DNA from 2 places in the Arthrobacter sp. 05L417 genome. Region 2 is predicted to be linked to the other one. Evidence: predicted binding sites of a transcription regulator. Region 2 holds the regulator's gene; the other holds the start of a gene.

Region 1 (16,551 bases), on a different contig from region 2:
GCACTGGCCGACCCCACCCGAAGGGCCATTCTGGCCCGGCTTTCGGAGGGTGAGGCCACAGTGAACGAGCTTGCCGAACCGTTCGACATCAGCCTGCCCGCCGTCTCCCGGCATCTCAAGGTCCTGGAAAACGCAGGGCTCATCAGCCGGAGCCGGAATGCGCAATGGCGGTCTTCCAAATTGGAAGCGGAACCACTGCGCGAAGCCACCGAATGGATGGACAAATACAGGCGCTTCTGGGATGCCAGTTTTATCCGCCTCGACGCCCACCTGCGCAAGATTCAGCACGATTCGAAGGATCCAGGAGCCAAGCAATGAACACGGAACAGCACATCCTCACCATGACCCGCGATTTCGATGCCCCACGCGAGCTCGTCTTCCAAGCCTTCGTGGACCCCGATCAGCTAGCCGCATGGTTCGGGCCGGTCGGGGTGGATTCGCCGCGCGACCGGATAATCGTCGACCCCCGGGTGGGCGGAGCCTGGCAGCTCGTCATGACCTGGGACGAGGACGGCGTCGCCAAGGAATCACCCATCGACGCGGTCATCACCGGATACGACCCGCCCGCCTTGCTGGTCGCCACCCAGAAAGCAGAGCCCGACGCCGGGATTACCCTTTTGCTGGAAATGCGCCTTGAGTTCGAGGTACTGGATGGCGGCCGCACGAGGCTTCATCTCACCCAGGGCCCCTTCGACTCTGACGAATGGGTGGAAATGACCAGAGAGGGATGGGGCACCTCGTTCACCAAACTGGACGCTTTGTTGGTGCGGGAATAGGGGAGCGGTCCAAAAGGGGCCCGAAGTCAACTTGGAAGGTCGGTGCCCATTCGGGCTACACTCCACGACGGGGACAGAATGCCATTGCTCCGGAGACCGAACGGTTCCGGAGACAGACGATCAAGCAGAATGCGACCTTTTGAAAATCCTTTCCAAACCTCTTAACGGCCCTATCCGATACCTGACAGCCGCCCTCTTCGCCGCACTGGCGCTGTCCGGCTGCTCCACACAGGGAGGGGGCTCCGCCGCGGCGGGCACGCCGTCGTCCCCTTCTGCGGGCGACTCGGCCTCCGCAAGTGCAAGCCCAACTCCATCATCGGGGCCATTCGGGGGCTTCGCGTCTGCGGCCGAAATGTGCTCCACCATCTCCAAAGAAGCTACGGGCGCTTCGTTGCTTCCAATGTCGGCGGCGCAGGGGAAGACCGCCGAGCTGGAGCAATACAAGGCCGAGCTCACCGCCACGGCGGATCGGGTCCCGGAAGCGCTCAAGGCTGATTTCACCAACCTCAAGGACACTGCGATTGCAGGCTTGAAGGACCAAACCGTCTACTCGAGCGGCAAGTTCGAAAAAGCGATGGCTCCCGTTACGACCTGGCTGAGCGCCAACTGCAAGTAATCCTTTATCCACTTAAGCGAATGAACAGGTAGCGCGGTCCCGGTGCCGCGGCAAGAATGGCTTCATGCAGCTGCCAGTCATGCCCCCTGTCGCACCCATGCTTGCCAAGGCGGTTGGCGCCATCCCGGACGGAGCCATGAGCTACGAGCCTAAATGGGATGGGTTCCGCTCCATCGTTTTTCGTGACGGTGACGACGTCGAAATCGGTAGTCGCAACGAGAAGCCCATGAACCGGTACTTCCCGGAGCTCATCGAGGCGTTGAAGGCAAACCTGCCCGAACGCTGCGTCCTCGACGGCGAGATTATCCTGGTCGGCAGATCCGGTGACCGCTTGGACTTTGAAGCCCTCCAGCAACGAATCCATCCGGCAGCCAGCAGGGTCAAGCTGTTGTCCGAGCAGACGCCGGCGAAATTCGTGGCCTTCGACTTGCTCGCCCTTGGCGATGAGGACTTCACGGGACGGCCCTTCGCCGAACGGCGGGCAGCGCTTGAAAAAGCACTCGCAGGCGCCGCCGCTCCCATCCACCTCACCGCGGCAACCCGGGACAAGGGAACGGCGGAGCAGTGGTTCAGCCAGTTCGAGGGCGCAGGCCTGGACGGCCTGCTCGCCAAGCCGCTGGATGGTACCTACCAACCGGACAAGCGCGTGATGTTCAAGGTCAAACACCAGCGGACCGCCGACTGCGTCGTGGCCGGCTACCGGGTTCATAAGACCGGTGACGACCTTATTGGTTCGCTCTTGTTGGGGCTCTATGACGACGGCGGACGGCTGGCAAGCGTGGGGGTAGTGGGTTCCTTCTCGATGCAGCGGCGCAAGGAATTGTTCGGCGAACTCCAACCCCTCGTGACTGGGTTCGATGGGCATCCCTGGGCATCGGCCGAGCAGGAGGAAGGCAGCCGGACACCCCGCAACGCCGAAGGCAGCCGCTGGAGCGCAGGGAAGGACCTGTCGTTCACGCCCCTGCGGCCAGAACTCGTTGTGGAAGTGGCTTACGACCATATGGAAGGGGAGCGGTTCAGGCACACAACGCAGTTCGTGCGGTGGCGGCCGGACAGGGATCCGGAGTCGTGCACCTATGAGCAGCTTGAGGAACCCGTGAAGTTCGATTTGTCAGCGGTCCTGGACGCCGGGAAACCATAAATCAGGGGGATTTCAGGGCGAACCCCTAGGCCCCGCCCGCGTCCCGCAAGGGACAATGGGAAATATGAAAACGCTGCTCAACATCATCTGGCTCGTCTTCGGTGGCTTCGTCCTTGCCTTGGGCTATTTCATGGCCGGAATTATCTGCTGCTTGTTGATCGTCACCATCCCGTGGGGCATCGCGTCGTTCCGGATTGCCTCGTACACCCTGTGGCCGTTCGGCCGCATGGTCGTGGACAAGCCGGGAAGCGGGGGCGTCTTTACGCTCCTGGGCAACGTCATCTGGTTGCTGGTTGCCGGCATTTGGATCGCGATCGGGCACGTAGTCACTGCGTTCGCCATGGCCATCACGATCATCGGGATCCCGCTGGCCATCGCCAACCTGAAGCTCATTCCGGTATCGCTCATGCCGCTGGGCAAGCAGATCGTGCCTAGCAACCGCCCCTTCGTCAGCACCTACCGCTAGCGCGGCAACGCCGGCCACCCGAAACCCCGCGTCGGGTATCAGACGCCATGGACTGTTCCGGAGTAGCGTAGGCCGTGTCTGCACTGCCTCCCCTCGAAAGGAACAGTCCATGTCCGCCGCCAGGAACACCGTTGCCAAGAACATCGTCGCCACCCTCAAAGCCAACAACGTCCAGCGCGTCTACGGGATCCCCGGGGATTCGCTGAACGGATTTACGGACGCGCTGAGGGAGGAAGAGAGCATCCGTTGGGTGCATGTCCGGCACGAAGAAGCCGCGGCGTTGGCGGCCGCGGCCGAGGCGGGCCTCACGGATGAACTCGCGGTGTGCGCCGGATCCTGCGGCCCGGGCAACCTGCACCTGATCAACGGCCTCTACGATGCCAACAAGTCCAGGGTTCCCGTGCTGGCCATCGCCGCCCACATTCCCAGCGAAGAGATCGGCAGCCAGTACTTCCAGGAGACACATCCCCAGGAGTTGTTCCAGGAGTGCAGCGTTTATGTCGAGCACGTCGCCCATCCTTCCCAGATGCCCAGGGTCTTGGAAATCGCCATGCGGACGGCCGTCGAGAAGCGGGGCGTCGCCGTCGTCGTGATTCCCGGCGATGTCGCCCTCGCGGAGGCGCAGAGCAACCGGACAGCGGTGATCCGGGCCGCCCGGCCGGAGATCCGGCCCAACCCCCGGGAGCTCGCCGAAGCAGCTGACATTCTCAACGCGGCAGGCAAAGTCACTATCCTGGCCGGCGCCGGCACCGCGGGTGCGCACGCCGAGGTCATGGCCCTGGCGGACGCGCTGGGCGCGCCGATCGTCCACGCGATGCGCGGCAAGGAGCACATCGAGTACGACAACCCCTTCGACGTCGGCATGACGGGCCTCTTGGGGTTCAGCTCCGGCTACCGCGCGATGGAGAGCTGCGAAGCCTTGCTTATGCTGGGCACCGATTTTCCGTACCAGCAGTTCTACCCGGAGAATGCCAAGATCATCCAGGTGGATATCAGGGGCGAGCAACTCGGCAGGCGTTCCCGGATCGATCTTGGCCTTGTGGGCACGGTCAAGGACACTGCGGCCTCGCTCCTGCCCTTGATCGAGCCCAAAAAAAGACGAACGCACCTCCAAGCCTCCCTCAAGCACTACGCCAAGTCCCGTGCAAAACTCGACGACCTGGCCTCTCCGGCCAAAGACGGCCAGCCCATCCATCCGCAGTTCGTGGGCAGGCTCGTGGATGAGGTGGCGGCCCCGGACGCGGTTTTCACGTGCGACGTCGGGTCCCCCACCGTGTGGGCCGCCCGGTACCTGAGCATGAACGGCCGACGCCGGCTGCTCGGCTCGTTCAACCACGGAACCATGGCCAACGCCCTGTCCCACGGAATCGGTGCGGCCGCCTCGTACCCCGGGCGCCAGGTGGTGGCCCTGGCCGGCGACGGCGGCCTGACCATGCTTCTCGGCGAGCTGATCACCTTGGTGCAGAACAAGCTCCCCGTCAAAGTGGTGGTCTTCAACAACTCCTCGCTGAACTTCGTGGAGCTCGAAATGAAGGCCGCCGGATTCGTCAATTTCGGCACTGAGCTCGAGAATCCGGACTTCGCCAAACTGGCAGAATCGCTGGGCATCCGCGGAATCCGGGTGGACAACTCGTCCGGGTTGAAGGCGGGGCTGGCTGAAGCCTTCGCGTACGACGGTCCGGCCCTCATCGACGTCCGCACGGCCCGGCAGGAACTGTCCATTCCGCCGGCGATCAGTGCCGAACAGGTCAAGGGCTTCACGCTCTACGCGATCCGGACGGTACTCTCCGGCCGCGGCGACCAGCTCATCGACCTCGCGAAGACCAATATCCGCCAGATATTCTGAACCGAACCGCTACCGGCGGGGCCAGCCGTTACGGTTCCGAGATCCGCCTTCAGCCGTCGCAGTTGCTTAGCTGATCCTGCGTCGGTAGGCGGCTGCGGCGAAGAAGTACGCGAGAACGAGGATGCCGAGGCACCATGCGAGGGCGACCCATATGTCGTTTCCGATCGGCCGTTGTTCAAACAGATCCTGGATCGTGTTGACGATCGAAGTGACCGGTTGGTTCTCGGCGAAGGCGCGCACGGGACCCGGCATGGTGGCCGTGGGGACGAAAGCCGAACTGATGAACGGCAGGAAGATGAGCGGATAGGAGAACCCGCCGGCGCCGTCCACGGACTTCGCTGTCAGGCCCGCGATGATGGCGAGCCACGTGAGTGCGAGGGTGAACAGTGCCAGGATTCCGATGATGGCGAGCCACTCCAGCAGGCTTGCCGATGTGCGGAATCCCATCAGGAAGGCCACCAGCACGATGATCACGAGGGAGAGACCGTTGGCCACCATGGAGGTCAGCACATGTGCCCACAGCACGGATGATCGTGCGATCGGCATGGAGTGGAACCGCTCGAAAATGCCGCTCTTCATGTCGGTGAACAAGCGAACGGCGGTGTAAGCGATGCCTGATGCGATCGCGATCAGCATGATTCCCGGCAGCAGGTAATTGACGTAGTTCTCGGTGCCGGTCTTGATGGCTCCGCCGAACACGTAGACGAACAGCAGCATGAGGGCGATCGGCGTGATCGCGGTGGTGATAATGGTGTCCGCGCTGCGGAAAATGTGGCGCATGGAGCGGCCCAGCAAGACGGACGTGTCTCCAAAGAAGTGTGTGCTCATGACTGGTCCTTACTTGACGCGACCTTGCCCTGGTTCCCCACAAGTGCAAGGAAGATATCCTCCAGGGTGGGCTGCTTTTCGACGTACTCGACCTTCGCCGGTGGGAGTAGTTGCTTTAGCTCGGCGAGAGTCCCGTTCGCGATGATGCGCCCTTGATGAAGGATGGCGATCCGGTCCGCGAGTTGTTCGGCCTCGTCGAGATACTGTGTGGTGAGCAGAACAGTGGTGCCCTGATTCGCGAGCTCCTGGATTACCTGCCACACTTCGATGCGTGCTTCGGGGTCGAGCCCGGTGGTCGGCTCATCGAGGAAGATCACCTCAGGCTGGCCGATCAGGCTCATGGCGATGTCAAGGCGACGGCGCATGCCCCCCGAATACGCGGACACTTTTCGGGATGCTGCCTCGGAGAGGTTGAAGCGCGCCAGAAGATCATCCGCCGCTTGGCCGGGGTCCTTCAGGTGCCGCAACCTGGCAACAAGCACCAGGTTTTCCCGGCCGGAGAGGATTTCATCGACTGCTGCGAATTGTCCGGTGAGGCTGATGGATTCCCGGACCCGCAGCGCTTGGGTTACGACGTCGAATCCATTGACGGTGGCCGTGCCGGCGTCCGGACTCAGCAGTGTGGACAGGATTTTCACCATCGTGGTTTTTCCCGCTCCGTTGGAGCCGAGAAGGGCGAAGACGCTGCCCGGTTCCACGTCGAAGTCCACGCCGCGCAGCACGTGCAGCTCTTTGTAGGACTTTTCCATGCCCTGCACGCGGATCGCGGGTTCGCGGGTGGTGGAGCCATTGCTCATGATTCCCCCTCCCTCCCATCGTCCCCGGCAGCGGCGTCGATTGCCTTGACGAGGCGTTCACGCTCCTTGTTGATCCACTGCCCGCCCGTGTAGTTGCGTATGAACGTTTCAGCGAACTCCACCGGGTCGTGACCGACGATCGCGCGAATCGGCGTTCCGTCCGCGGCGCTCTGTTCGAAGAGATCGGTGAGGTCCCCGAGCATCCGCAGCAGCACATCGCCCTTGGTGATGGCCCCGAAGTACATCAGGTAGCGCTCCAGCGCGGTCGCCGCCGCGCGATAGTCCGCGGGAAGCTGTTCCACGCGTGTCTTGTTTTGCCGGTATTGCTTCTTCTGTTCGAGCGATCCCGTGAGCTGCTCGATCCACCCTGCGGCCATGTTCACTTTCCTTCCTTTCGGAGGTGTTCCAGTCGTTCGGACAGGAAACTCCACGTGCTCCAGAATTCGTCCAATTCCTTCTTGCCTTGCTCGTTGAGCGAATACACCTTGCGCGGCGGGCCCTTCTCGGACGGCCGCTTCTCGACGTCGACAAGGCCTTTCTGCTCGATCCTGACGAGCAGTGCATACACGGTGCCCTCGGCGATCTCGGTGAAGCCCTGCCCCCGGAGAAGCGTCGTGATTTCGTACCCGTACGCGGGATTCCCGGTCAGGAGAGCGAGAACGATGCCCTCCAGGGTCCCCTTGAGCATCTCCGTCATCTGCTTGCCCATTGGACACCCCCTTTCACTACTCAGTGTTACTAGCTACTAGTACATAGTACCGCTAAGTAGTGGATGCGCAAGACCTCAATGGAACTGCGCCGAAGCGAACTCAAGGACGTCGGAACGCGCCGTCCCTCAAGAGGGCCACAGCAGTCCCGGCGTCAAGTTCGGCGGCGATCTCGACGTCGTCCGCGTACCCTGCGCCTATCAACTCACGGCCGCTTGAGCAGCCTCGCAGAGCGTCATGGAGCCGGGGTTCGGCGGCGTTGAACACGGCCATCGCGGCATTTGCCTCCGGCGCGAAACCTTCCCTGCCATCCTCCGGCGTGAAGCCGCCCCAGCCTGCGGCAGCGAGCCCGGCAATGAACGCGCCGGCTCCGATCTGATCCTCCACTGCGGGCCGGAGCGAACCGCCGGGCCATAGCTCCCCGGCCGCGATCACCGCCACCACTGCGTCCGGAGGGAGTTCGGCCGCCACCCAATCCGCGGTGGCGGCTGCGTTGCGAAGTGACACGGCCGCGATGAGCGGGACTTCCGGGGCGAGCTCATGCGCGATCGAAGAGCCGTTGGGTGAAGGCAGCACGACCCGGCCCAACGGGCGCGCCTCCCGCAGGCTCGACGGCGAGAGGCTCAGTCCGCCGCCACCGCGTGGACCAGCCAGCTGGGCATCATGGTGGGCGGCGAAATCCTCGGCCCCGGCGTCCTTCCACGGGTACGGGAACACCATGGCCCCCCGATCGACGGCGACGCTGACGCAGGTAGTGAAGGTGAGGACGTCGACCACGACGGCGAGGTCCACTCCGGACGCAACCGAACGGGCGCCGTCGAGCCGCCATTCAAACCTCACCCTGAACGGAAGCTGCCGGTGCACCGTCCCCGCCATGGTCATGACAGTTCGGCCTCCAGGTTGCGGCGGGCGGCATCCAGCCACAGGCTTTTCGCGCGTTCGCTGTGGAAGAGCGGATCCAGGGCGAGCAGTTGGCGGACGACGGCGGCCCGGCCGGCAGCGAAGTCGGCATCGCTGACGTGGGCGTAGTCCTCGCGGACAGCAGCCAGGTAGCGGGCGTAAGTCGCTGGTTCCGCTCCGAGGATGGAGAGATCGGCGTCGCACAAGAGGGCGCCGGCCTGGTCTCCCGGTTCGGGGCTGTGGGTGGAGGTCAGCCTGACCAGCCGGGCAACGTCGTCGATCACGGGCCCGGGGAGCCCCGCAACGGCCAGTCGGTCCTCGGCCAGCATGGCCGATTGCTCTTCGTCCTGCCCGGCGATTCCCTCGTAGACGGCGTCATGGAACCACGCGGCCAACGTCACTGAGCGCGCAGGCAGAGCGGGTTCGCTGAGGAGGTCCAAGGCTTCCAGGACCGCCAGCAAATGCGTGCGGCTGTGGTACTTCCGATGGTCCTCGCCCCAGCGTTCGAGGAGCTCAAAACCCAGCTCCTCGTGTCCCGGAAGTGTCGAATTCCAGCGCTCCAGCAAGGGCACGGTGAGCGCCTTGCTGCGTTGGCGGGCGGGGATCCGCAAGCCGCTCGCAATCAGTTTCCGCACCAAAATTCGGGCCTCCACGGGGATGGCGCCTGCCGAGAGGAGATCCTGGTAGCGGCGTTCCGGGACGTCGTAGTGGTCGCCGTCGAAGGCGCGCTCGGGAATTCCCGCGGCCTCAGCGAAGGCATGCAGCTCCTCGAGCGATGTGTCCGAGACGAGGTGGGAAAACACGGTCCCGTGCGCGGGCCACAGCGGCGGATCAACGTAGACGGCCATGGCCAGCGCCAGGGAACTAGGAGTTTTTCCGGGTGGCTACCGCGGAGAGTGCGGTCAGGCCCTTTTCGAAGTCGCCGCCCACCATCTTCTCCATGTTGAAGAACAACGCGAAGATTTTGCCGAGGCCCTTGTTCTCACCGGTCATCGTCCAGGTGACGCGGGTGCCGTCCCCTTCGGGCACGAACGTGAACCCTGTAGGGTTGACGGCCTTCATGGGCTTGGTGAATTCGAGGCGGATGTCGATCTTGCCGGGCTCCTCCGAGCCGACGATTTCCATGGTTCCGGTGCCGGCCTTGTTGTTGCCGCTCCAGGCATACTTTGCTCCGACGCCGGACTCGTTGCCCGAGTAGCTGCGGCTCAGCTGGGGGTCAACGGCCTCCCACGGAGACCATTTGGTCCACTCGTGGAAGTTGTTGACGAAGGGGAAGATGTCGGAGGGGGCGGCGGGGATCAGTGCGTTGCGAGTGACTGTGAAGGGTGCCATGTGCATATCGTACGGCGCTTTGTCGAGAGTGGGTGCGGGCCGCGTGCTGTGTTCCGGCACGCAGCGCGCGGCCCGGACCCACGATTTCGACGGCGGGTGCAGCTTTACATGCCTGGGATGTCGAGCGCTTCGTAGACGGTGATCGAGGCTTCGGGTGCCATGAGGAAATGCGGGTGGCCTTCGAGGAGCTTCAGGGCTCCGTCCATGTCCTCTGCCTGCAGGACGCTGTAACCGCCCACGCCGGTCTCTGCATCGGACACTCCAGAGTTCCCGACCACCTTGCCGCCACCGAGGGGTGTGCCAAGATCGGCAAGCCCATCGCCAGCCTTCGCGGCCCAGTCCATCCACAGCTTCATGCCTTCGGCTGCTGCCTCAGGGGTGCTGTCAGCCATCATCGATTCCGCCGATTGCGGTGCATTGTAGAGAACTACGAACTTCTTCATTACGTGTCCTTTTCCTCATGCTCGCCAGGCGGTGTTCCACCCGGTCACACCTGATCCTAGGGTTAGGGATCGCAAACAGCGAGGGGCTTTTCAAGGTAAGCGGAGAAGGCTATGGACAGCAGTTTCGCCGTCGGCAAACATGGAGCAGGAGGGATGATTCGCCAAAGTTGAGCATAGTAGACTCAACTTTGAGAAATAGTCGTCTTTCCCGAGAGGAGCTCTTCCATGGACGTCAAATTCACCACCAAGAGCCAGGAGGCTCTTTCCGCGGCGGCCATGAACGCCTCCACCGCCGGAAATCCGCAGCTGGAGCCAGCCCACTTGCTCAAAGCGCTCATGGACCAGCGCGAGGGCGTCGCGGTAGCACTTTTGCGCGCTACTGGAGCGGACCCGGATGCCGTGAGCGTGCAGGCGAGTTCGGCCATCAAGGCCCTGCCGTCGTCGTCGGGCAGTTCCGTGCAGCAAGCGCAGCTTTCGCGTCCTTCCATGCAGGCCATCCAGGCCGCCCAGAACGAGTCCGAGAAACTCGGAGACTCCTTCGTGTCCACAGAGCACCTCCTCTTGGGGCTCTCTGCCGGTAGCGATGCCGTGGGGAAGCTACTGCGCGACGCCGGTGCCTCCCATGAAGCGCTCCTCGCCGCCCTGCCGGGTGTCCGCGGCGACCGGAAAGTCACCTCGCAAGACCCGGAAAACACCTTCCAGGCGCTCGAGAAATACGGCATGGACCTCACAGCCGTCGCTCGCTCCGGCAAGCTGGATCCCGTGATCGGTCGGGACAGCGAAATCCGGCGAGTCGTCCAGGTCCTGAGCCGGCGCACCAAGAACAACCCCGTACTCATCGGGGAACCCGGTGTCGGCAAGACCGCCGTCGTCGAAGGGCTCGCCCAGCGCATGGTGGCCGGCGACGTCCCGGAAAGCCTGCGGGGCAAGACCCTGATCGCGCTGGACCTCGCGTCCATGGTGGCCGGCGCGAAGTACCGCGGCGAATTCGAGGAACGGCTCAAGGCCGTGCTGGAGGAGATCAAGAACTCCAACGGGCAGATCGTCACCTTCATCGACGAAATCCACACGGTGGTGGGTGCCGGTGCCACCGGTGAAAGCGCCATGGATGCGGGCAACATGCTCAAGCCGATGCTGGCCCGCGGCGAGCTGCGGCTCATCGGGGCCACCACCCTGGACGAGTACCGCGAGAATGTCGAGAAGGACCCTGCCCTGGAACGCCGCTTCCAGCAGGTCTACGTCGGCGAGCCGAGCGTGGAGGACACCATCGGTATCCTCCGCGGCCTCAAGGAACGCTACGAGGCCCACCACAAGGTAGCCATCGCAGATTCCGCCTTGGTAGCCGCCGCCACGCTCTCCAACCGCTACATCTCGGGCCGCCAGTTGCCGGACAAGGCGATCGACCTCGTGGACGAGGCTGCGTCACGGCTGCGCATGGAAATCGACTCGGCTCCCGAGGAAATCGACCAGCTTCGCCGTGCCGTGGACCGTCTGACGATGGAGGAATTGGCCCTCGAGCGCGAGACTGATGCGGCCTCCATCGAACGCCTCGCTGCGCTCCGCGCGGACAAGGCGGACAAGAAGGAAGCCCTGGGGGCGCTGAACGCCCGTTGGGAATCCGAGAAGGCCGGGCTCAACCGTGTTGGCGACCTCAAGGCGAAGATCGACGAATTGCGCTCGGCCGCCGAAAAGTACCAGCGCGAGGGCGACCTTGAGGCTGCCTCGCGTATTCTCTACGGCGAACTGCCCGCGTTGGAGCGCGAGCTCAGCGCAGCAGCCGAGGAAGAGTCCGCCCGGGAAGCGCGGGGTGAAGCGAAGCCCGCCCTGATGGTCGCGGACGAAGTCACGGCGGACGATATCGCCGAGGTTATTTCGGCCTGGACGGGCATCCCCGCCGGCCGCATGCTGCAGGGCGAATCCCAGAAGCTGCTGCACATGGAAGAGGAGATCGGAAAGCGGCTGATCGGCCAGTCCAAGGCCGTGGCCGCCGTCTCAGATGCCGTCCGCCGCGCCCGTGCGGGCATCAGCGACCCCAACCGACCCACGGGTTCGTTCCTGTTCCTTGGCCCCACCGGCGTCGGTAAGACCGAGCTCGCCAAGGCACTCGCCGATTTCCTTTTCGACGACGAACGCGCCATGGTGCGGATCGACATGTCCGAGTACGGGGAGAAGCACTCCGTGGCCCGGCTGGTCGGCGCCCCTCCCGGGTACGTGGGCTACGAGGAAGGCGGCCAGCTCACTGAAGCCGTCCGCCGTCGCCCGTACTCCGTAATCCTGCTCGACGAGGTGGAGAAGGCCCACCCGGAAGTGTTCGACATCCTCCTGCAAGTGCTCGACGACGGTCGCCTCACCGACGGGCAGGGCCGCACCGTGGACTTCCGGAACACCATCCTGGTTCTGACGTCGAACCACGGTAGCCAGTTCCTCGTGGATCCAACCCTGGACGCCACGGCGAAGCGAAATGCGGTCATGGCCGTGGTCAACGCGTCCTTCAAGCCCGAGTTCCTCAATAGGCTCGATGAGATTGTCCTGTTTGATGCACTCACCGTGGACGAGCTCGCGAGGATCGTCGAGCTGCACGTGGACGAGCTGACCAAGCGGCTGCACGACCGTCGGCTCACCCTTGAGGTCAGCGACGGCGCACGGGCCTGGCTCGCGATGTCCGGTTACGATCCGGCCTACGGTGCCCGTCCGCTGCGCCGGCTGGTTCAACGCGAGATCGGCGACCGCTTGGCCAAGGAGATCCTCGCCGGACAGATCGCCGACGGCGACACGGTCATGGTGGACACCGCGGCCGACGTCGACGAACTCACCATCGAGGGGCTCGAAGCTTTGACGGGTCCCGACGGCGGGGCTCCGGCGGGTAGCGGCCTGACGGTGAGGCGGAAGGACTAGCTACTTCTGCAGCACGGATTCCTTGAGTGTGTTTCCCGAGTTCACCACGATGAAGCAGTCCACGCGGCGGTCGCCGTTGTCCCAGCTGGTGGCGCTCGGGTACACGTTCTGCTGCAGGAGTGCGTACTTGGTGGAGGCCTCGTTGAGCATCACATCGCGGCAGATTTCGCGGCCTTTGTCCCGCAAGGCAGTGGCACCGGGGAAGGTGTCCTCTGCCTTGTACCGGAAAATGGCGCCAAGCTGGGCCGAATGGTCGGTAGTGCAGTCCACCGCCCTGGACTTGGTGGCATTGGAGTCGAAATCGGCGAAGCAATCGCCCAGTTGGTAATCCCTTGCCTCGATGTCAGCCGGGAGGGGGCCGCGGCTGGTGGACGTGGACGGTGCCGGGACGGGCGCGGCCGCCGGGCGGTTGGCCAAGGCCCCGACGAGGATCCAGATCACTACGCCGATGAGGATCAGCACGGCCAGCACAATTCCGCCAATGATGAGCCGATACCGCGTTATGGCGTCCAGGGCGCTCCGCAGGGGGGAACCAGCGTCTACCGGCGACTCGTTGTCGCCTGTACCGTTGTTGCCCGGGATGGTGTTGTCCTGGCCCATGTCTGAGATTGCGCCTTTCATGCGTGCGGCCCGATATTAGGGCGACTCTACCCAAGTTTTCCATGCCAATGAACGGTGATGCTGCCAGGTGGAACTGTGACGCCGCTTTCGCGAAGGTCGTGGCAAGCAGTTGCTCCAGAAAGCATGTAATCTAGACATACGACAAATTGACCAAACATTCCGGGGCCTCACCGATAGCCAAGGTGACCACCTCCGGTCCAAGTACAAAAGGGGGTCACGCCATGGGGCGCGGCCGTCAAAAGGCAAAAGCTACCAAGCAGGCTCGGGACATCAAGTACTACTCCCCGAACACTGACTATTCGGCCCTTCAGCGCGAGCTGACCGGGCCATCAAGTCGTGCGACGAGCCGATTCGCGGATGATCCGCCGGAGCCGGACTACTCGGCTTACGAGGACAAGTACGCACAGGACTTGGAAGACGATGACGACGAGGTAGACACCCGCCGCATCGGATAGCTGTAGCAACAATCAGGTGCCTTTCGGCATCGAGTTGCGTACCGCCGTCGTACACGAAGTCATTTGGCATCCCCGGATGCCACCCAAAACGATCTAGCCCGTAGGGCGCGCCATAATCGGCGTGCGCTACGGGCCTTTTTCGTCTCCTTCTGCCGGTCAGTCCTTCTCGTGGCACAGATCCAGCAAGGGGATCAGTGTTTCGAGGTCGTTGGCGCGGGCTGCGGCCAGGATCTTCCGGTGGGCATCCGCCACGCGCTCAAGCTTGGCGTCGTCTAGGGGATACGAGCGGCTGATGAGCCGTTGAACGGGGTTGTCCCAGACGGATTCGAGCGTTTTCAGCAGGAATCCGTTGGGCGCAGGCGCCGCCAGGCCCAAATGGAACGCCCGCGTAGCGGTAAAGAGTTCCTCGGGGTCAGCGCTTGCCGCGCCCTCGGCGATAAGCAGCTCAAGCCGGGCAAGCTGCAGGTTTGTGTACTTGGCCCCGCACTGCCTGATGGCCATGATCTCAAGGGCCTTGCGCACCTCGTAGACTTCCTCGACAGCTGAGCGGGTCAGCGTCGTCGCAAAATACCCTGCGCCCGGGACCAAAGTGGCGAGTCCTTCGTGCACCAAGCGGTTCAGGGCGTCACGGACGGGCGTCCGGGAAACGCCGTATTCTTCGGCCAGTTGTTCCTGGACCAGGGGAGCGCCAGGCTCGACCACGCCGTTGACGATCTCATTGCTGATCCTGTCGTAGACGTGCTCGCTCAGTGGCCGCATCCCCTTGGCAGCTTGCGCGGCCATTCGCCTCATCCCCTTTTCGGTATCAAAACTTGCTCAATCCTACGTGCTTTACATCACAGGATTCACTGTATACAGTGAATCCAATCCTACCAGCCCCGATGAAAGTTGCCCTATGAGCCTGCACATTCCACGCATACCCGGCATTGATTTTGCCGCCGTCGGCAAGCAGTTGGGTTACCTGGAGATCGAACACTCGGACAACGAGAACGACGCCGCTGTCATCCCCTCGCCGATCGCGGTCCTGAGCGGTGGGGACGGCCCCACGGTCCTCTTGATCGCCGGTACGCATGGCGACGAATATGAAGGCCAGATCCTGCTCCAGGAACTCATCCGCACCTTGAACCCGGATGAGGTGACCGGGAGGTTGATGATCCTGCCTGCCCTCAACATCGCTGCTGTCCGCGAAGGAAGACGTGTTTCCAGCGTGGACCGGGTCAATCTGAACCGTGCCCTCCCGGGCCGTGCCGACGGCGGACCGGCCCTGCAGATCGCCTCGATTGTGGCCGAAGAACTCATCCCCATGGCTGACTTTGTGATGGACATCCACTCCGGTGGAATTGCCTCGGAGTATGTTCCGTCCGCGTTCGTCTACCAAGGACCGACGCCGGAGCTGTGGGCTGAGAAGACGGCGGCGGTGGCCGCGTTCAATGCCCCTTATTCCGTCGCGGTGAAACCCATGCTCAAGGCGGGCTCCATCAGCGGCGCGGCCGATCAGGCGGGCGTGCCGATGATCTCGACCGAACTCGGCGGCAGGGGAACCGTGTCCCTGGCGATCCTCAACAGGGCCCGGAAGGGGCTACGTTCGCTGCTTGGCCACTGGGGCGTGCTCAAGGACGCCGGGCTTCCGGAGACCGGAGCCCCGATCCAGTGGGTCGAACTCACTGCCCAGTCCGCTGTCCATTCCACCATGGCAGGCATCCTCGAGCCGGTGGTCGAACTTGGCCAGAAGGTCGCGGCCGGAGAGCTCGTGGCCCGCGTTCACTCAGTGGAAGAACTCGAGCGTCCACCAAAAGACTTCTTTGCACCCATTGACGGGGTGGTCGCAATCGTTCGGCATCCCGCCCTCGTCAATGTTGGCACCACCGTGGTCAACATCGCCGTTGACCACGGAACAAGCTATGAGAAAGGCAATCATGAACCGTCCTAGTTACATCTCCACAGGCGCCCTGCTGCTGGCCGTCGCCGTCGGGCTCAGCGGCTGCACCACGGCTTCACTCGACGCCGGCAAGGAAGCCGCGGTCAGTTCGATTCCCGGTAAAGACGCCGCGATTCCGGCGGCGCCGTTCAACCAGTCCGCCGCGAATCTCTTGCCCCCGGACGTCAAGGCCAAAGGCATGCTAGTGGTTGGCACCGACCCCACTTTCGCGCCTTATGAGTTCTACGCGGCTGACAGCAAGACGGTTGTCGGCTGGGACGCGGATTTTGCGAGAGCCGTCGGCGAGACCTTGGGCCTCGAAGTGAAGATGGTTCCTGCGACCTTCGACACCATCCTCCCGGGCGTGAGTTCGAACAAGTATGACGTAGGCATCTCGGGTTTCAACGTCACGGCCGAGCGCAAGTTGAATGCCGATTTCGCCTCCTACCAAAGCAGCGGCTCGGGCCTTGCCGTCAAGGCCGGCAACCCCAAGAAGCTGGCCCTCGACGCGATGAAGCTGTGCGGCACGAAGGTGGGTGGCGAAAAGGGAACCACGCAAGGGATCGAGACCCTTCCGGCGTTTTCGAAGCAGTGCGTCGACGCTGGCAAAGCGCCGATCGACATCCAGTTGTTTCCCTCCCAGAACGAAGCCAACCTGGCACTCATCTCCGGCCGCGTGGACAGCGTCCTCTCAGGCCTTGTTGGCATGGGCTACGCAAGCAAGCTTTCCGGCGGTGCTTTCGAGCTGGCCGGCAACCAGGACTTCGAACCGACGCCGGTGGGTATCGCCATGCCCAAGGGCTCGCCACT
Region 2 (15,011 bases):
CCCAGTCCCACAAAGTGGTCCAGCACAGCCGATGTGCTATAGGTTACTCCCGCAGTGGCCTGCGAGTCACTGGGATCACAGGCGTAACTCCATTCGATGGTTACCCTTTTGGCGTGACATCGTTCCGGGCCGTCGTGGTGGCCTCGATGACGCCTTGCATGAAAGTCATGACTGTGTGGAGTTCTTCCGGCGAAAGTGCGTCAATGACCGGCGCGATGGCGCCTGCCAGGGGCGAAAACAGTTCACTGCCGGTAGCGCGCGCGGAATCAGTCATCTCCAGGTGAACCTGACGACGGTCCGTTTCGCTGCGGCGGCGTGCCAGATGGCCCGCCCTGTCGAGCCGGTCCACAAGAGCAGTTGTTGCCGGCGAGCTCAGGTTGAGTGCCGCCCTGAGCGCCCCGGGAGTCATGGTCTTGCCCTCCCGCGCGGCAGCCACCATGGCCGCCAACGCATTCAGGTCCGTTCGATGGAGGTGGTGGTGGTTGCTGACGGCCTCGACGTAGCGCTCCGTTTCGACCGTGAACTGCTGGAGTAGCCCGAGGAGCACAGCTGAGGACCGGACGTGCTGATTGTCATCCATGAGGCCTCCTTCAGCCTCAAATTATCCCACCGAGATGCCATTGACCAATTATCTCCATGATAGATATATTTCGTCGTGGAAGTAATTACGAAGGGTGCGGTCATGACGGACAAACTGCCGGGAACCGGCCGACGAAGCAGGTCGCGGTTGTGGTTGGCGGGGGCGGTGCTATCGCTGGCGGCGTGGATAGGGGTCGGCGGAATCGGAGGCCCTACCTTTGGAAAGCTCAGCGAGGTGTCCAGCAACGACCAAGCATCCTTCCTGCCAGCGAGCGCCGAATCCACCGAAGCCCGTGAGTGGCAAGGTAAGTTCACTTCCAGCGGCAGTGTTCCCGCGGTGGTGCTGATCGAGTCTCCTGAGAAGCTCTCACCCGCACAACTCGCCGGATTAGCGTCCCTTGGCACCCAACTGTCCGCCGTCGTCGGGGCCAGCCATTCGACGTCGACGGTTGGGCCGATTCCGTCCGCGGATGGCAAGGCGGCGCAATTCATTGTTCCGGTTGAGGAAGGAAACGGGGTCAAAGGGAGCATCCAAGCGCTTCGCGCAAAGGCGACGGACTATACCGCGGGGGCGGCCGTTCCCGCTGGAACAATTACCTACGTGACCGGACCGGCGGGCTTTCTCGCCGATTTGGTCAACGCTTTTGGCGGCATCGACGGAATACTGCTTTTCGCGGCACTCGGTGCCGTCTTGGTCATCCTGCTGGCCGTCTACCGATCCGTGGTGCTGCCCTTTGTGGTGTTGCTTACCGCCGTCTTCGCGCTTTGCGGTTCGATTCTGCTGGTCTTTGCCTTGGCGAAGGCGGGTGCAATCCAATTGACGGGACAAAGCCAAGGGATCCTGTCCATCCTGGTGGTCGGCTCGGCCACCGACTACGCCCTCCTCTTTGTGGCCCGCTACCGTGAGGCCCTGCGCCAGGCGTCGAACAAATGGTCCGCGGTGGGACGCGCGTACAAGGGCAGCTTTGGGGCCATCCTGGCATCCGGGACAACGGTCGCCGTGGGGTTGCTTTGCCTGCTCTTCTCGGAGCTGAATTCAAACCGGGGATTGGGTCCCATCGGCGCAATCGGAATCGTCTTTTCAATGTTGGCTAGCCTGACCCTGCTTCCTGCGGCCCTCGGCTTGCTGGGCAGGTCCGCATTTTGGCCGCGTACCCCGGGGAAAGGCTCGGCCGCGAGAGCCGGCGTCGCCAGCCCGGCCAGCTCCGACATCCCCCGGGTCTGGAGGCTTCTGGCTGGCATCATAGCCAAGCGGCCCAGGGCCGTATGGCTCGGCGCAGCCGCTGTTTTGGTGGTCTGCGCCTTGGGTCTGCTGCAACTCCAAGCCAGCGGGGTTCCGCAGTCGGCACTCATCCTGAGCAAATCCGAGGCAGTCGATGGTCAGACGGCGCTGGGGCGGCATTATCCCGCCGGTGCAGGGAGCCCGGTGGTGGTTGTGGCTGAGGAAAAGTCGGCAGCCACGGTACTTGCGGAAGTCAAAGCCCAGGGAGGCATCTCGGATGCATCCGTGGTTTCGGCTCAACCGAATTCCGGGGTCCGCCCGCTGGCGGAAGCTGCGACGGACCCTGCCCCCTTGGTGCGGGACGGCCGGGTATTGATCAATGCCACGCTGTCCTCGGAGGCAGATTCAGCGAAGGCCGAGCAGACCATCGCAGTCCTCCGGCAGAAGCTGCATGACAAGGCGCCCGGGACCCTGGTAGGAGGAACCACCGCCACAGCCGCGGACACCAACGCCAGCGCGCAATCCGATTTGTGGCGCATCATCCCGATCGTTTTGGCCGTCATCCTGTTGGTACTCATGGCACTGCTGTGGTCCGTCCTGGCGCCACTATTGCTGATTGGCACCGTAGTGCTGTCCTATGCGGCGGCGTTGGGTGTCTCAGCCTGGGTGTTCAACAATGTGTTCGGATTCCCCGGAGCGGATGCCTCGGTTCCGCTTTTCGGTTTTGTATTCCTCGTGGCCCTCGGCGTTGACTACAACATCTTCCTTATGACCCGTGTCCGGGAAGAGTCGACGCTCAACGGAACCCGGGCCGGCATCTTGAAGGGGCTCGGTGCCACCGGCGGGGTGATTACCTCGGCGGGGGTCGTTCTTGCCGCGACCTTTGCCGCCCTGGGGGTCATTCCGATCCTGTTCCTCGCGCAGATCTCTTTTATTGTGGCTTTCGGGGTGCTGCTCGACACAACGATCGTGCGCTCGCTCTTGGTGCCTGCTCTGTCCTACGACATCGGCGGGCGGATTTGGTGGCCAGGACGCTTGGCCCGCGATCCGGCGTCGAAAGAGGCTCAGCGGGCGGCCACGGCTTCCTGATCCCGCCACCAGGCCACGGTCGCCGCCATCGCGCTAGGAAGCGGCGTCGGTTGCAGGCCGAGCTTGGCCTGGCTCGCAGTGGAGTCCATGACGAACGGCCGCTCGAACTGGTACAGCATTTCGGCCAGCTCCCGCATGTCGGTTGAAAACAGGCCCAGGGTCCGGAGCAGCCAGCCTGGAACCACACTCAGCTTCGGTTCGGGAAGATCAGCCGAGCGTGCGAAGTTTCCCGCAATTTCCCGCATCGTCATTGCCGGTCCCGTGGGGGCGTGCAGCACTGAGTTCCAGAGTTCGGGCTTTTGGGCCGCGGCGATCATGGCTGCGGCAAGATCCGGGACATAGGTGAAAGAGTGTGGCTGCTTGGCGCTTCCGAGAACCTGGACCGGCTTGCCCTTGAGGACCAGGGGGACCATGCGCTCGCCGGCATGCGCCATGCGGGCCCGCGGCCCGAAGAAATCGCCCGCCACCACGCTGACGGTATTCGCAGGGTGGGCTTGCCGGGCCTTCAGCAAGGCGGAGCGGATCCCGCGCTTGCCACCGGCCGCTTCCCGCGGGCTCCTTTCGGTGATGGTCTTGTCCGGCTCGCTATAGGAGTAAAGGCTCTCAGGGAAGACGACGACGGCGCCCGCCGCCGCAGCGGCGTCCATCACCACGCGCTCTGCTCCTGGAAGCTCGGCCGCCCAGGCTTTGGCCCGGTAGGCAGAACCGTGGATGCAATGGAAGACGGCCGTGGCGCCGTCGAAGGCTTGCGCCAACTTGGCCGGGTCCGAGACATCCACGCGGAGCTTTTCGATCAGCGGGTGGTCCGGGCCGCCGCCTGAGCGGGTCAGGACGCGCACCTGTTCTCCGCGGTCCGCGAGTTGCTCGGCGATGGTCCATCCGACGGGGCCTGCTCCTGTGACGACGTACATGGTGTTGCTCGCTTTCTGGCTGGGAATTTCGCTCTTGAGTGTCAGGCTATTTCGAGAGCAGTGCTCTCTGAACTCAGAATGAACCTTGCTGAATCGCATGTCAAGAGCACTGCTCACATTTGTTGTCAGTGCTCTCCTTTGTGGCATGCTGGATGCATGGACCTCCCTTCCGCCGCAGTGGCCAAACAAGCGACGCCCCGCGAGCGGGCCCGGGCCCAGACCGTGGCGGACATCATCCGGCTGGGCCGCCAGCACCTTGCCTTGCATGGCGCCGCGGGTTTGTCCCTGAGGGCGGTCGCCCGCGATCTCGGCGTGGTGTCCTCCGCCGTGTACCGCTATGTGGAGAGCCGCGACGAACTTCTGACCCTCCTGCTGATTGACGCTTACGGCGAGCTGGGCGACGAAGTGGATGCCGCCGTCGATGCCCTCCCGGGGGACGACTACCGTGGCAGGTTCCTGGCGCTCGGGCGGGCCGTTCGCCAGTGGGCCCTGCGCGAGCCGGCAAGGTATGCCCTCCTGTTCGGCAGCCCGGTGCCCGGATACCAGGCGCCCGCAGAGCGCACTACGGAACCCGGAACGCGGGTGATTTACCGGATGGTGGGGATCTTCGACGCCGCCTACCGCGCCGGTGCCTTGGCCGCCGAAGTGGCGCCCGCCGTCGTCGTTCCTTCTGCCCTTGCCGCAGACCTAGCGGCCATCCGGGCCGAACTGGGCGTGACTGTTCCCGAACCCGCGTTGGCCCGGGGTGTGCTGGTGTGGACGTCGGTTTTCGGGGCGGTCAGCTTCGAGGTGTTCGGCCAATACGGGGCTGACACCTTCGCCGCGCGCGACGAGCTGTTTGAGCACCAGCTCGAGGTCCTGCAGGGGATCGTGGGGCTGTAGCCGCCCTCGCAACCGTGCATGAAAGACGGTGCGCGAAGGTACAGTAACTGCATGGCCCGTGGACTTTCTGACATCGGTGCGGAGGGCGTTTTGCTCGCCGGAGCAGGCCGCGCCATCCTGATGCAGATCGCCAATCCCGCGGTCGGTCATGGCGTCGCGGAGCACAGCAATTTCGCCGAACGGCCGCTGGACAGGCTGCGCGCCACCATGACGTACGTCTACGCCGTTATCTACGGCTCGGAACAGCAACTGACAGCGGTGCGCCGAGCTGTGAATCGTGCGCACGCCCCGGTTCGACGGACGGCGGACGATTCCACCGCGGGGTACAACGCCTTCGACGCGCAATCCCAGCTCTGGGTGGTGGCGACCCTCTATGACACCGCCGTCACCGTTTACGAAAAGGTCCATGGAGCCCTCGACGACGACACCGCCGATCGTATTTACCGTGAGTATGCGCGGATCGGGACAGCGTTGCAGCTTCCCGCGGAGCTCTGGCCTGCCGACCGCCCGGCCTTCGCGCGCTATTTGGACGAATCCCTGCGGAACCTCGAACCGGATGCAGCCGCCTTGAGGGTGGCCCACGAGCTCCTGTATCCCACGAGCGGACCGTTCTTGATGCGCTTGAGCATGCCGTTGGTCCGGTTGTTGACCGCGGGCCTGCTGCCTGAGCAGCTTCGTGCGGGATTCGGACTTCCGTGGAAGCCCCGCCATCGACGCAGCTTCGACGGCACCATCCGGCTCTTGGCGGCGGCTTATCCAAGGCTGCCGGAAAAAGTCAGACATTGGCCGAAAAACTACTATCTTGGTCGGCTCGGACCGGGCGAGCTTGGCCTTGGCGAGACCGGCCTTGGCGAGTAGGCGCCCATGCGTGAGCTCACCGCGGTAGAGGAACTTATCGACGGGAGTGCGAGCCGCTTCCTGGTCGGCGCGCCGGACCAAGGACTCCGGTCCAGGCTCACGGAGTTCACCGTCTTCGGCCTCAAACAGGCCTGGGCGTGCATCTTCGGCGCTTCGCTCCTTGCCGTCATTTTCGGCGCGCACCTCTGGTACCCGGCCAACGCCGGCCTCGCGAGGAACGATTTCCTGACGATCGCCGCCGTCGTGATCCAAATCCTGATGGTGGCCACGAGGCTTGAAACCTTGCGCGAGCTCCGGGTGATCGTGCTCTTCCACTTGGTGGGAACGGTCATGGAGTTGTTCAAGACCGGCGTCGGCTCGTGGTCCTATGAGGCTGAGGGCGTGCTGCGGGTCGGCGCCGTTCCGCTCTTCAGCGGCTTCATGTATGCGGCGGTCGGCTCGTACATGGTGCGGGTTTACCGGGTTTTCGACTTGCGCTTCGCCCGGTATCCGCGGCGTTGGATCACTGCGGTCCTGGCTGCGGCAATCTATGTGAACTTCTTTTCCCACCACTTCACCTTTGATGCCCGCTGGGTCCTGCTGGCGGCCGTCGCCGTGATCTATGGGCGGTGCGTCATGTACTTCCGGGTGTTTCGGCGTCGACTCCGGATGCCACTGGTCGTCGCGTTCCTGCTGGTGGCGCTCTTTATCTGGATTGCCGAGAACATCGCCACTTGGTCGCACGCCTGGCTGTATCCGAGCCAGTTGGACGGCTGGCATTTGGTGTCGGCGGACAAGCTTGTCTCGTGGTTCCTCCTGATGATCATCTCCGTGGTGCTGGTGGCATGGGTCTACAAGCCGATGCCGCCTGACACGACCGGCGTTCTCCCACGGCGAAATCGCGCGTAAATCTCCGAGTTTCCGGGGTTCCTTGGCCGCGAATCCGCAGAGTTGAGCGCACTTGACTCAACTTTGGATTGACATCGAACGAGGCCTGAGTACAGTTGAGTGAAGAACGCTCAACCCGGTTTCATTGAAAGGAAGCAACATATGTCACGCGCTGTAGGTATCGACCTCGGAACCACCAACTCCGTCGTCTCTGTTCTCGAAGGTGGCGAGCCCACCGTCATTGCCAACGCCGAGGGTGGACGCACCACGCCGTCGGTCGTTGCATTCTCCAAGTCCGGTGAAGTCCTGGTTGGTGAAATTGCCAAGCGCCAGGCCGTCAACAACATCGACCGCACCATCGCTTCCGTGAAGCGACACATGGGCACCGACTGGTCCGTTGCCATTGACGACAAGAAGTACACGCCGCAGGAAATCTCCGCGCGTATCCTCATGAAGCTGAAGAACGACGCCGAGAGCTACCTCGGCGAAAAGGTCACCGACGCTGTCATCACCGTCCCGGCCTACTTCAACGACGCCGAGCGCCAGGCCACCAAGGAAGCCGGCGAAATCGCCGGCATGAACGTCCTCCGCATTGTCAACGAGCCCACCGCCGCTGCACTTGCCTACGGCCTGGACAAGGGCAAGGAAGACGAACTCATCCTGGTCTTCGACCTCGGCGGCGGAACGTTCGACGTCTCCCTGCTGGAAGTCGGCAAGGACGAAGACGGCTTCTCCACCATCCAGGTCCGCGCCACGGCCGGTGACAACCGCCTCGGCGGCGACGACTGGGACCAGCGCGTTGTTGACTACCTGCTGAACCAGCTCAAGATCAAGGGCATCGACCTTTCCAAGGACAAGATCGCCCTGCAGCGTCTGCGCGAGGCTTCGGAGCAGGCCAAGAAGGAACTCTCTTCCTCCACCAGCACCAACGTCTCCCTCCAGTACCTCTCCGTCACCCCCGACGGCCCGGTCCACCTGGACGAGCAGCTGACCCGCGCCAAGTTCCAGGACCTCACCAAGGACCTGCTCGAGCGCACCAAGAAGCCGTTCCACGACGTCATCGCCGAGACCGGCATCAAGCTCTCCGAAATCGACCACATCGTTCTCGTGGGCGGTTCCACCCGTATGCCCGCCGTTTACGACCTCGTGAAGGAACTTGCCGGCGGCAAGGAGCCCAACAAGGGCGTCAACCCGGACGAAGTTGTCGCCGTTGGCGCTGCCCTCCAGGCCGGTGTGCTGAAGGGCGAGCGCAAGGACGTCCTCCTGATCGACGTCACCCCGCTGTCCCTCGGTATCGAAACCAAGGGCGGCGTCATGACGCACCTGATCGAGCGCAACACGGCCATCCCCACCAAGCGTTCCGAGACCTTCACCACCGCTGACGATAACCAGCCGTCCGTGGCCATCCAGGTCTTCCAGGGCGAGCGTGAATTCACCCGCGACAACAAGCCGCTGGGCACGTTCGAACTGACCGGCATCGCTCCGGCACCGCGCGGCGTCCCCCAGGTCGAGGTCACCTTCGACATCGACGCCAACGGCATCGTCCACGTCTCCGCCAAGGACAAGGGCACCGGCAAGGAGCAGTCGATGACCATCACCGGCGGCACCGCGCTGTCGAAGGAAGACATCGACCGCATGGTCCGCGAAGCCGAGGAACACGCAGCCGAGGACAAGGCCCGCCGCGAGGCTACCGACACCCGCAACACTGCCGAGCAGCTCGCCTACTCCGTGGACAAGCTCATCGCCGAAAACGACGACAAGCTGCCTGAAGAGGTCAAGACCGAGGTCAAGGCCGACGTCGACGCCCTCAAGAAGGCCCTCGAGGGCACCGACGACGCAGCAGTGAAGACCGCTTTCGAGAAGCTGCAGCACTCGCAGTCGAAGCTCGGCGAAGCGATCTACTCGCAGGCCGGTTCCCCGGACGGCGCAAGCAGCGCCGCTGGTGCTGAAGGCGCTCACGCTGATCCCAAGGCTGCAGACGAGGACATCGTCGACGCCGAGATCATCGACGAAGACGAAAAGAAGTAAGCATGCCTCACCACGGCAACGACGCAGAGCACTCACCTTCCAACAACGAGGGCAACGAGCAGCACAAGCCGGTCATTCGGGACAACCGCAAGGTTGACCCGGAGACCGGGGCCGCCCGCCACGCCCAAGGATCGGCAGCTGATTCCAACGCCGCTGCCGCCGAGGGCGACGCCCTGTCCCAGGCTGAGGAAATCCTCAACGGCATGGAGGTTCCGGCTGAAGAGTCGGTAGCCCCCGGAGCCGCTGCAGAAGCAGAGGCCGCGGAACTCCGCAACGACCTCCTCCGACTGCAGGCTGAGTACGTCAACTACCGCAAGCGCGTCGAACGCGACCGCGCCGTCGCAGGGGAAATGGCCGTCATCGGCGTCCTGAACTCCCTGCTGCCGGTGCTGGACGACGTCGACGCCGCCCGCCAGCACGGCGACCTCGTGGACGGCCCGTTCGCCGCGATCGCAGCCAAACTGGAGAACGCGCTGAAGACGTACGGCTTGGAGCGCATCGCGGAAACCGGAGTCGACTTCGACCCCACGATCCACGAAGCCCTCATCCAGCAGCCTGGCGAGGACATCGAAGTAGACACCGTCAGCCAAGTGCTGCGCTCGGGCTACCGCTCCGGCGACCGCGTGCTGCGCGCGGCCCAAGTGATTGTGGCTGTGCCGGCGTAGACGGAGTTACCGCCTCACCGCGCCTTCGCGGATGAGGGGGCCGCACCGCGAAACGAGACAAGGGGCCCCGCCCCTTCGCCGGGTGGCCTAGGATCTGCGATCCTTGGCCACCCGGCTTCGGCAGGCCCGATGCCACTCCCGGGCCCCTTGCCTCGCTCCGCTCAGGCGGTCGTCTCACCTAAGGTGGGATGAGCGCAGCGCAGCTGGATAGGGGGCCGCGGCGTGGCGGGCACCGCGAAGCGGGCACGGCCCCCTATCCAGCGGAGCGCAGACTTGACCAGAAACGAAAGGAAACGCCCTTGGCCAGCCAGGACTGGGTTGAGAAGGATTTTTACGCCATCCTTGGTGTCGCCAAGGACGCCTCTGACGCTGACATCAAGAAGGCGTACCGCAAGCTTGCGCGGAAGTACCATCCGGATACCAATTCCGGGGATGCTACTGCGGAGAAGAAGTTCAAGGACATCTCGGAGGCCTATTCGGTGCTCTCGGATGCCGAGGAGCGCCAGCAGTACGATGCCATTCGCGCCATGGGCGGGGCTCGCTTCGCTCCGGGAGCAGCTCGCGGCGGGCCGGCCAATGGCGGTTTCGAGGACTTGTTCGGAGGGCTTTTCGGCGGCGGCGCGCGCCAGCCTGCCGGTGCTGGAGGCATCCCGCCCGAGTTCGCTGATCTCTTCGGCGGCGGTTTCGGCGGCGGACAGACCGGTTTCCAGCGCGCTCCCCAAAAAGGCAGCGACCGCACGGCATCCACCTCGATTTCCTTTGCCGGCTCCATTCACGGCACCACGGTGAGCTTGCGCGAAAGCAACGGCAACGTCATCGACGTGAAGATTCCGGCGGGCATCAGGGACGGCCAGAAGGTCCGTCAGCGCGGCAAGGGCAACCCCGGTGCCGCCGGCAACGGGGACCTCATCATCACGGTGAACGTCAAGCCCCACGATTTCTTCAACCGCGACGGCGACAACATCCGCATCCATGTGCCGGTCACCTTCGCGGAGGCGGCTTTGGGTTCCAACATCCACGTGCCGACGCTCGACGGCGACTCCGTCACCGTCCGCGTCCCGGCCGGCACGCCTTCCGGGCGCACGCTCCGGGTCAAGGGCCGCGGCGTCAAAACATCGAAGGGGACCGGGGATCTGCTGGTGACGATCGACGTCGCCGTCCCGCAGAACCTTAACAAAGAGGCCGAGGAGGCCGTCAAGGCATTCGCCGCAGCCACTGCCGACGCCGATCCCCGCCACGACCTGGCCGCCAAGGCCCGCTTGTAGCGGCAGAACACATGGGAGGGGACGCAGGCATGGGCATCGACATCAACCAGCCGATCTTCGTCATCTCCGTCGCGGCCGAACTGGCTGACATGCATCCGCAGACCCTGCGCCAGTACGACCGCCTCGGCATCGTGTCGCCGAGCCGTGCCCCGGGCAAGTCGCGGCGTTACTCCCAGCGCGACATCGACCGTTTGCGCGAGGTCCAGCGGCTCTCCCACGAGGGCGTGTCCCTCGAGGGCATCAAGCGGATCCTTGAGCTCGAAAATCAGGTGGCCGCGCTGCAGTTCCGCGTTGCCGAGTTGAGCGAGGAACTGCAGCGCCGGCGGAGCCCGATGGAGGCCCGCGTTTTCGCCGCGGGAGCAGCGGGCGACGTCGTCAGCCTGGCCCGCGGGCAGCGCCCCCGGGCGCGGTCCCAGGCAGTTGTGGTGTGGCGGCCGCGACCGGGGGAGTAGTCCTCTAGTGCTGCGAGAGGGACGCCAGCAGCACCGTCGCTTCCTGTCCGGCCCACGTGCCCCGAAGGGCAGCCGAATCTTCCGAACCCTGGGTCCCCAGATCCAGGACACAGTTCACCAGCAGTGTGAGCTCACCGGCGTCGATGCTGGTGACGCTGTGTTCGGTAATCGGGGCTGCCGGGGTCAGTGCAGGGACTTCGCTACCGGGAGTTCCGCTGCCCTTGGCCTCGACGGAACTCTTGCGTGGCTCCAGCACGCCGTCCACGTCCACGAACTGTTCGGCTTCCCGCTGTCCAGTGAGGATGGCGGTGGCAAGGGCAGTGACGTAGACGGGATCGGCGCAGGCGTCGTACACCCACCTCGTGCCCAACACGGAGTGTTCCATGGTCCCGAGTAGCGAGTCCTCCGCGCCGGGCAATTCCGAACCCCGATAGCTCAGGGGAACCTGGTAGACCTTGCCGCCGTGGGAGACCAGGTGGGTCTCGAGGCCGACTTCGCCGTCCGGATCATCGAAGCGGTACGCTCCGAGCAGCTCGGGCGGTGCGGAGCCGTCCTCGGTGAACCACGGCTGAACGGGCAAGTACTTTTCGATGAGTTCAAGTTTGCTGGGACTCAGGGTCGCTCTGTGGATGATAGCCATGCGGTCCAGACTAGGCCACGTCGAAACGGTTGCTTCAGGTGGGAATCAAGAAGAGGTCTTCTAGTCTTTGGAACGGTGAGTTGCTCGCTCGTTATTCACATTTGTGGCATCAAAAGTGAATAGCGCCGACCTTGGTGGTTGTTTCTGAGTCGCAGGCGTGAACCCTACTCCGCGAACAAGCCCGCCAGGTCCTCCGCCGTCAGGGCGCCACCGGACAGGGCGTCGCCTTCCATCACATCCGCGAACAGCTGCGACTTCTTGGTCTTGAGCGCCATGACCTTTTCCTCGATGGTGTCCTTGGCCACCAATCGGTAGACCATGACGTTCCTCGCCTGCCCGATCCTGTGGGTGCGGTCCACGGCCTGCGCTTCGGAGGCGGGGTTCCACCACGGGTCCAGCAGGAACACGTAGTCGGCTTCGGTCAGGTTCAGGCCGAAGCCGCCGGCTTTCAAGGAAATGAGGAACACGGGCGCTGCACCGTTCTTGAATTCGCTCACGACGTCGGCCCGGTTCCGCGTGCTGCCGTCGAGGTAGCAATACTCGATGTCCTCCGCGTCGAGCCGCTCCCGGACCTTGCCCAGGAACCCCGTGAACTGGCTGAAGATGAGCGCCCGGTGCCCCTCGGCCACGATGTCCTCCAGCTGTTCGAACAACACGTCCAGCTTGGACGAGCGCACCGCGGACAAGGACTCGTCCACCAGGGAAACATCCAGGCTCAACTGCCGCAGCAGGGTGAGCGACTGGAAAATGGTGAAGCGGTTCTTATTGACATCGTCGATGAGCCCAAGGATCTTTTGCCGCTCACGCTGCAGATGCGTCTGGTAAACCTTCTGGTGCCGCGGGTTGAGCACCACTTCGAGCACCTGTTCCTGCTTGGGCGGCAGGTCCTTGATGACTTGCTCTTTGGTGCGGCGCATCATGAGGGGGCGGACCCGACGGCGGAGCTTGGCGAGTTGGCCCTTGTCGCCGTTCTTTTCGACCGGCTTTTGGTAGTACTCCGCGAAGCGGCGCGGGCTGGAGAACAGCCCTGGCGCGACGATTGAGGTCAGAGCCCAGAATTCCATGAGATTGTTCTCAAGCGGCGTTCCTGTGATCGCCAGCTTGAAGGATGCCGGGAGCTTCCGGGCGCACTGGTATGCCTTCGACTGGTGGTTCTTGACGAACTGGGCTTCGTCGAGCATGAGCCCGGCCCATTCCTTGGCGGCGTAGGCCTCGTAGTCGATCCGGAACAGCGCATAAGAGGTGATGACGACGTCGGTCCCGGCCATGGATTCCTGCGGATCCGCGCCGCTCTTGGCGAAGGTCTCTCCGATGGTCTTCACGCTCAGGCCGGGCGCGAAGCGTTGCACCTCTGCGGCCCAGTTGCCCACGACGCTGGTGGGGGCAACGACCAAGAAGGGGGCGTAGGGAGCGCCGCCACCCGAGCCACCCGCCCCACCTGCGCCGGATTCGGCGTGCTCCTTTGCCGCGCACATCAAGGCGATCGCCTGCACTGTCTTGCCGAGGCCCATGTCGTCGGCCAGGACGCCACCCAGGCTGTGGCGGTAGAGGAAACTCAGCCAGTTGAAGCCCTCCAACTGGTACGGACGCAGCTCGGCATCGAGCGAGCCCGGCAGCGGCAGCCCGGTCACGCCGTCGTCGAGCAATCCGCCCACGGCCTCGCGCCATGCGGCCGCCTGCTCGTCGACGATCCCCAATTGCGCGAGCTCATCCCAGAGCCCGGCCTGGAAACGGCTGATCTGCAGGGTGCCGTGCCGGTCCGGGTTGTCCTGCAAGGACCTGGCTTCGTCGATCAGCGCGCGGAGTTGGTGCAGTTCGGGCAGGTCCAGCGAGAAGTAGGCGCCGCTGGGCAGCAGCATCCGGCTCTGGCCGGCCGCGAGGGCGGAGAACACCGCCGCGAAGGACACAGGTTCGCCCTCGAGCGTGATGACGATGCCGAGATCGAACCAGTCGCGGCTGTCGGTGGCCTTGGTCGAAATGGAGACGACGGGAGCTTCGGTGGCCTCGCGGTAGTCGGCGATCTCGCCGGAGGTATCCACGACGACGTCGGGCAGCTCGCGGAGGCGGGGAAGCACCTCCTCGGTGAGGGCCAGCGTGTCCAGGCCATCAAGAGCCACGGAGGGCGCCAGCCGTGGAGCCCCCCAACCGCCGCTCGGCGACTCGCCCAGCGCGGCAACCACATCCCAAGGCCGGCCCAGGGACTCCAGGATCCGGGCTTCCGCGGCGTCGTCGCGGTAGCCGTGGTCGTCCGGGTGCCGCCAGAGGGGCTGGGCCGTCACGAGCTTACCGGCCTTGTAGTGCCACTCCCAGTGCAACCGGACCCGGTGGTCGGAGCCGTAGTTCGCCAGCAGGGACAGCATGGGCACGGCGAGGACCGGCAACTCAACGGAATGGTCCGCTGCCGTGACCCGCGTGGACTGCTTGAGTTTCGGATAGAACGCCGTGAGGAATCGTTCTTCGTCCTTCGCCGGGATCTGGAGCCGGGATGCGCCCATGACGAAATCGAGGAGTTCCTGCGATTCGCCGCCCTCCAAAGGGGCCAGAGTGATGAGGTTCCCGGGTGCCGGTACGCCGGGCAAGTGCCCCTCGCCAGGGCCCGTGAAGAACAACCCATGCGCCGGGCGTCCGATCAAGCCCAAGGCCGCCGGATCAAGGGCGTCGCCGCCCAAGGTCACCGACGGCGCCAGCTGCAGTCCGTCGTCGGGCCGGCTCAGGTCAAGCCCGACGACGGCGGGATCCGCCGCAATGCGGATCGGCTCGGTCCCGCCGGAGTGGATGAGGGAAACCCCGACTTTCGAGGCTTCGGCCAGCAGGCTCCATAGGTTCTTGCCGGCGAACTCGTTGAGGAGCATCCACATGCTGGACGTGAGCTGCCGGTAGTCAGCGGTGGAATGCGCGGCCAGGAAGTTCTGCATCCAGTCGATATGGGCTTCGTTGAACTCGCGCTTGTAGCCGAGGTAGTTCAGGTTGGTCCAGGAAACATCGCCCCGGATCCACTTGCCCTTGGCCCCCATCATCACCGGGCGGGCCTTGAGCTGGCGCACGCTGCGGAGAGGATCCCGCCGGCCTGTGTAGGAGAAGTGCGGGGCCGGTTCTTCCACCTCGAACGCCAGTGCCAAGGGGAGGCCCTGGCCTTGCGGGGTGGTCCCCGGAGTGGCGATGAGCTTGCTGAGTGCCTGCTCCCAGGCCGGGCGCTGCACGGCTGTCCCAGGCTGGGCCGTCTGTCCGAACGCGGGCGCGCTGAGCAGCTGTGCCCGCACGGCGGGATGGTCTTCGGCGGCGAAGAGCAGGGCGGCCACGTGTTTGCAGTCCTTGCGGACGGGGCAACTGCACACTCCCACAGTGCAGCTCCAGCCGCCGGGCTTACGGACCAGCTTGGCCGACGTCGAATACGCAGATGGGCCGCTGCCCCTGACCTTGCCCATCATCAGACCCGTGGCGGAGTCGAAAGTGATGCCGCTGACCCGGCTTCCCATGGCATATGCGAGGCCGGCCGCGAGGGAGCGGTCGTTAATGGCGGGTGTCTGAATCGCCAGTTCCCAGGAATCGTCTG

What was found. The regulator HspR, encoded in region 2, represses chaperone genes until heat shock. The targets are predictions, from matches to a motif close to AAGTTGAGTCNNNNNGACTCAACTT.
Region 1: clpB (ATP-dependent chaperone ClpB) is a predicted target of HspR. The motif match lies at 10,017-10,041, and genes of this name have one in related genera.

The regions. Positions count from the first base shown of each region.
Region 1 covers NZ_JBFTOG010000011.1:72,605-89,155, reverse strand. Annotated here, with positions in the region: gene AC1DJW_RS11040 (ArsR/SmtB family transcription factor) at 1-318, shown strand, start outside; gene AC1DJW_RS11035 (SRPBCC family protein) at 315-776, shown strand; gene AC1DJW_RS11030 (hypothetical protein) at 1,177-1,392, shown strand; gene AC1DJW_RS11025 (ATP-dependent DNA ligase) at 1,457-2,533, shown strand; gene AC1DJW_RS11020 (YccF domain-containing protein) at 2,598-2,999, shown strand; gene poxB (ubiquinone-dependent pyruvate dehydrogenase) at 3,109-4,845, shown strand; gene AC1DJW_RS11010 (ABC transporter permease) at 4,912-5,673, opposite strand; gene AC1DJW_RS11005 (ABC transporter ATP-binding protein) at 5,670-6,470, opposite strand; gene AC1DJW_RS11000 (DUF1048 domain-containing protein) at 6,467-6,847, opposite strand; gene AC1DJW_RS10995 (PadR family transcriptional regulator) at 6,850-7,179, opposite strand; gene AC1DJW_RS10990 (2-phosphosulfolactate phosphatase) at 7,280-8,059, opposite strand; gene AC1DJW_RS10985 (DUF4031 domain-containing protein) at 8,056-8,925, opposite strand; gene AC1DJW_RS10980 (SRPBCC family protein) at 8,942-9,409, opposite strand; gene AC1DJW_RS10975 (YciI family protein) at 9,514-9,852, opposite strand; gene clpB (ATP-dependent chaperone ClpB) at 10,078-12,747, shown strand; gene AC1DJW_RS10965 (septum formation family protein) at 12,748-13,368, opposite strand; gene AC1DJW_RS10960 (DUF3073 domain-containing protein) at 13,590-13,823, shown strand; gene AC1DJW_RS10955 (GntR family transcriptional regulator) at 13,980-14,606, opposite strand; gene AC1DJW_RS10950 (succinylglutamate desuccinylase/aspartoacylase family protein) at 14,719-15,753, shown strand; gene AC1DJW_RS10945 (ABC transporter substrate-binding protein) at 15,740-16,551, shown strand, end outside.
Region 2 covers NZ_JBFTOG010000010.1:2,421-17,431, reverse strand. Annotated here, with positions in the region: gene AC1DJW_RS10075 (MarR family winged helix-turn-helix transcriptional regulator) at 101-580, opposite strand; gene AC1DJW_RS10070 (MMPL family transporter) at 683-2,890, shown strand; gene AC1DJW_RS10065 (NAD-dependent epimerase/dehydratase family protein) at 2,866-3,801, opposite strand; gene AC1DJW_RS10060 (TetR/AcrR family transcriptional regulator) at 3,958-4,683, shown strand; gene AC1DJW_RS10055 (oxygenase MpaB family protein) at 4,735-5,541, shown strand; gene AC1DJW_RS10050 (DUF817 domain-containing protein) at 5,548-6,429, shown strand; gene dnaK (molecular chaperone DnaK) at 6,571-8,436, shown strand; gene AC1DJW_RS10040 (nucleotide exchange factor GrpE) at 8,439-9,101, shown strand; gene AC1DJW_RS10035 (DnaJ C-terminal domain-containing protein) at 9,401-10,366, shown strand; gene AC1DJW_RS10030 (heat shock protein transcriptional repressor HspR) at 10,396-10,818, shown strand; gene AC1DJW_RS10025 (CG0192-related protein) at 10,823-11,458, opposite strand; gene AC1DJW_RS10020 (DEAD/DEAH box helicase) at 11,623-15,011, opposite strand, start outside.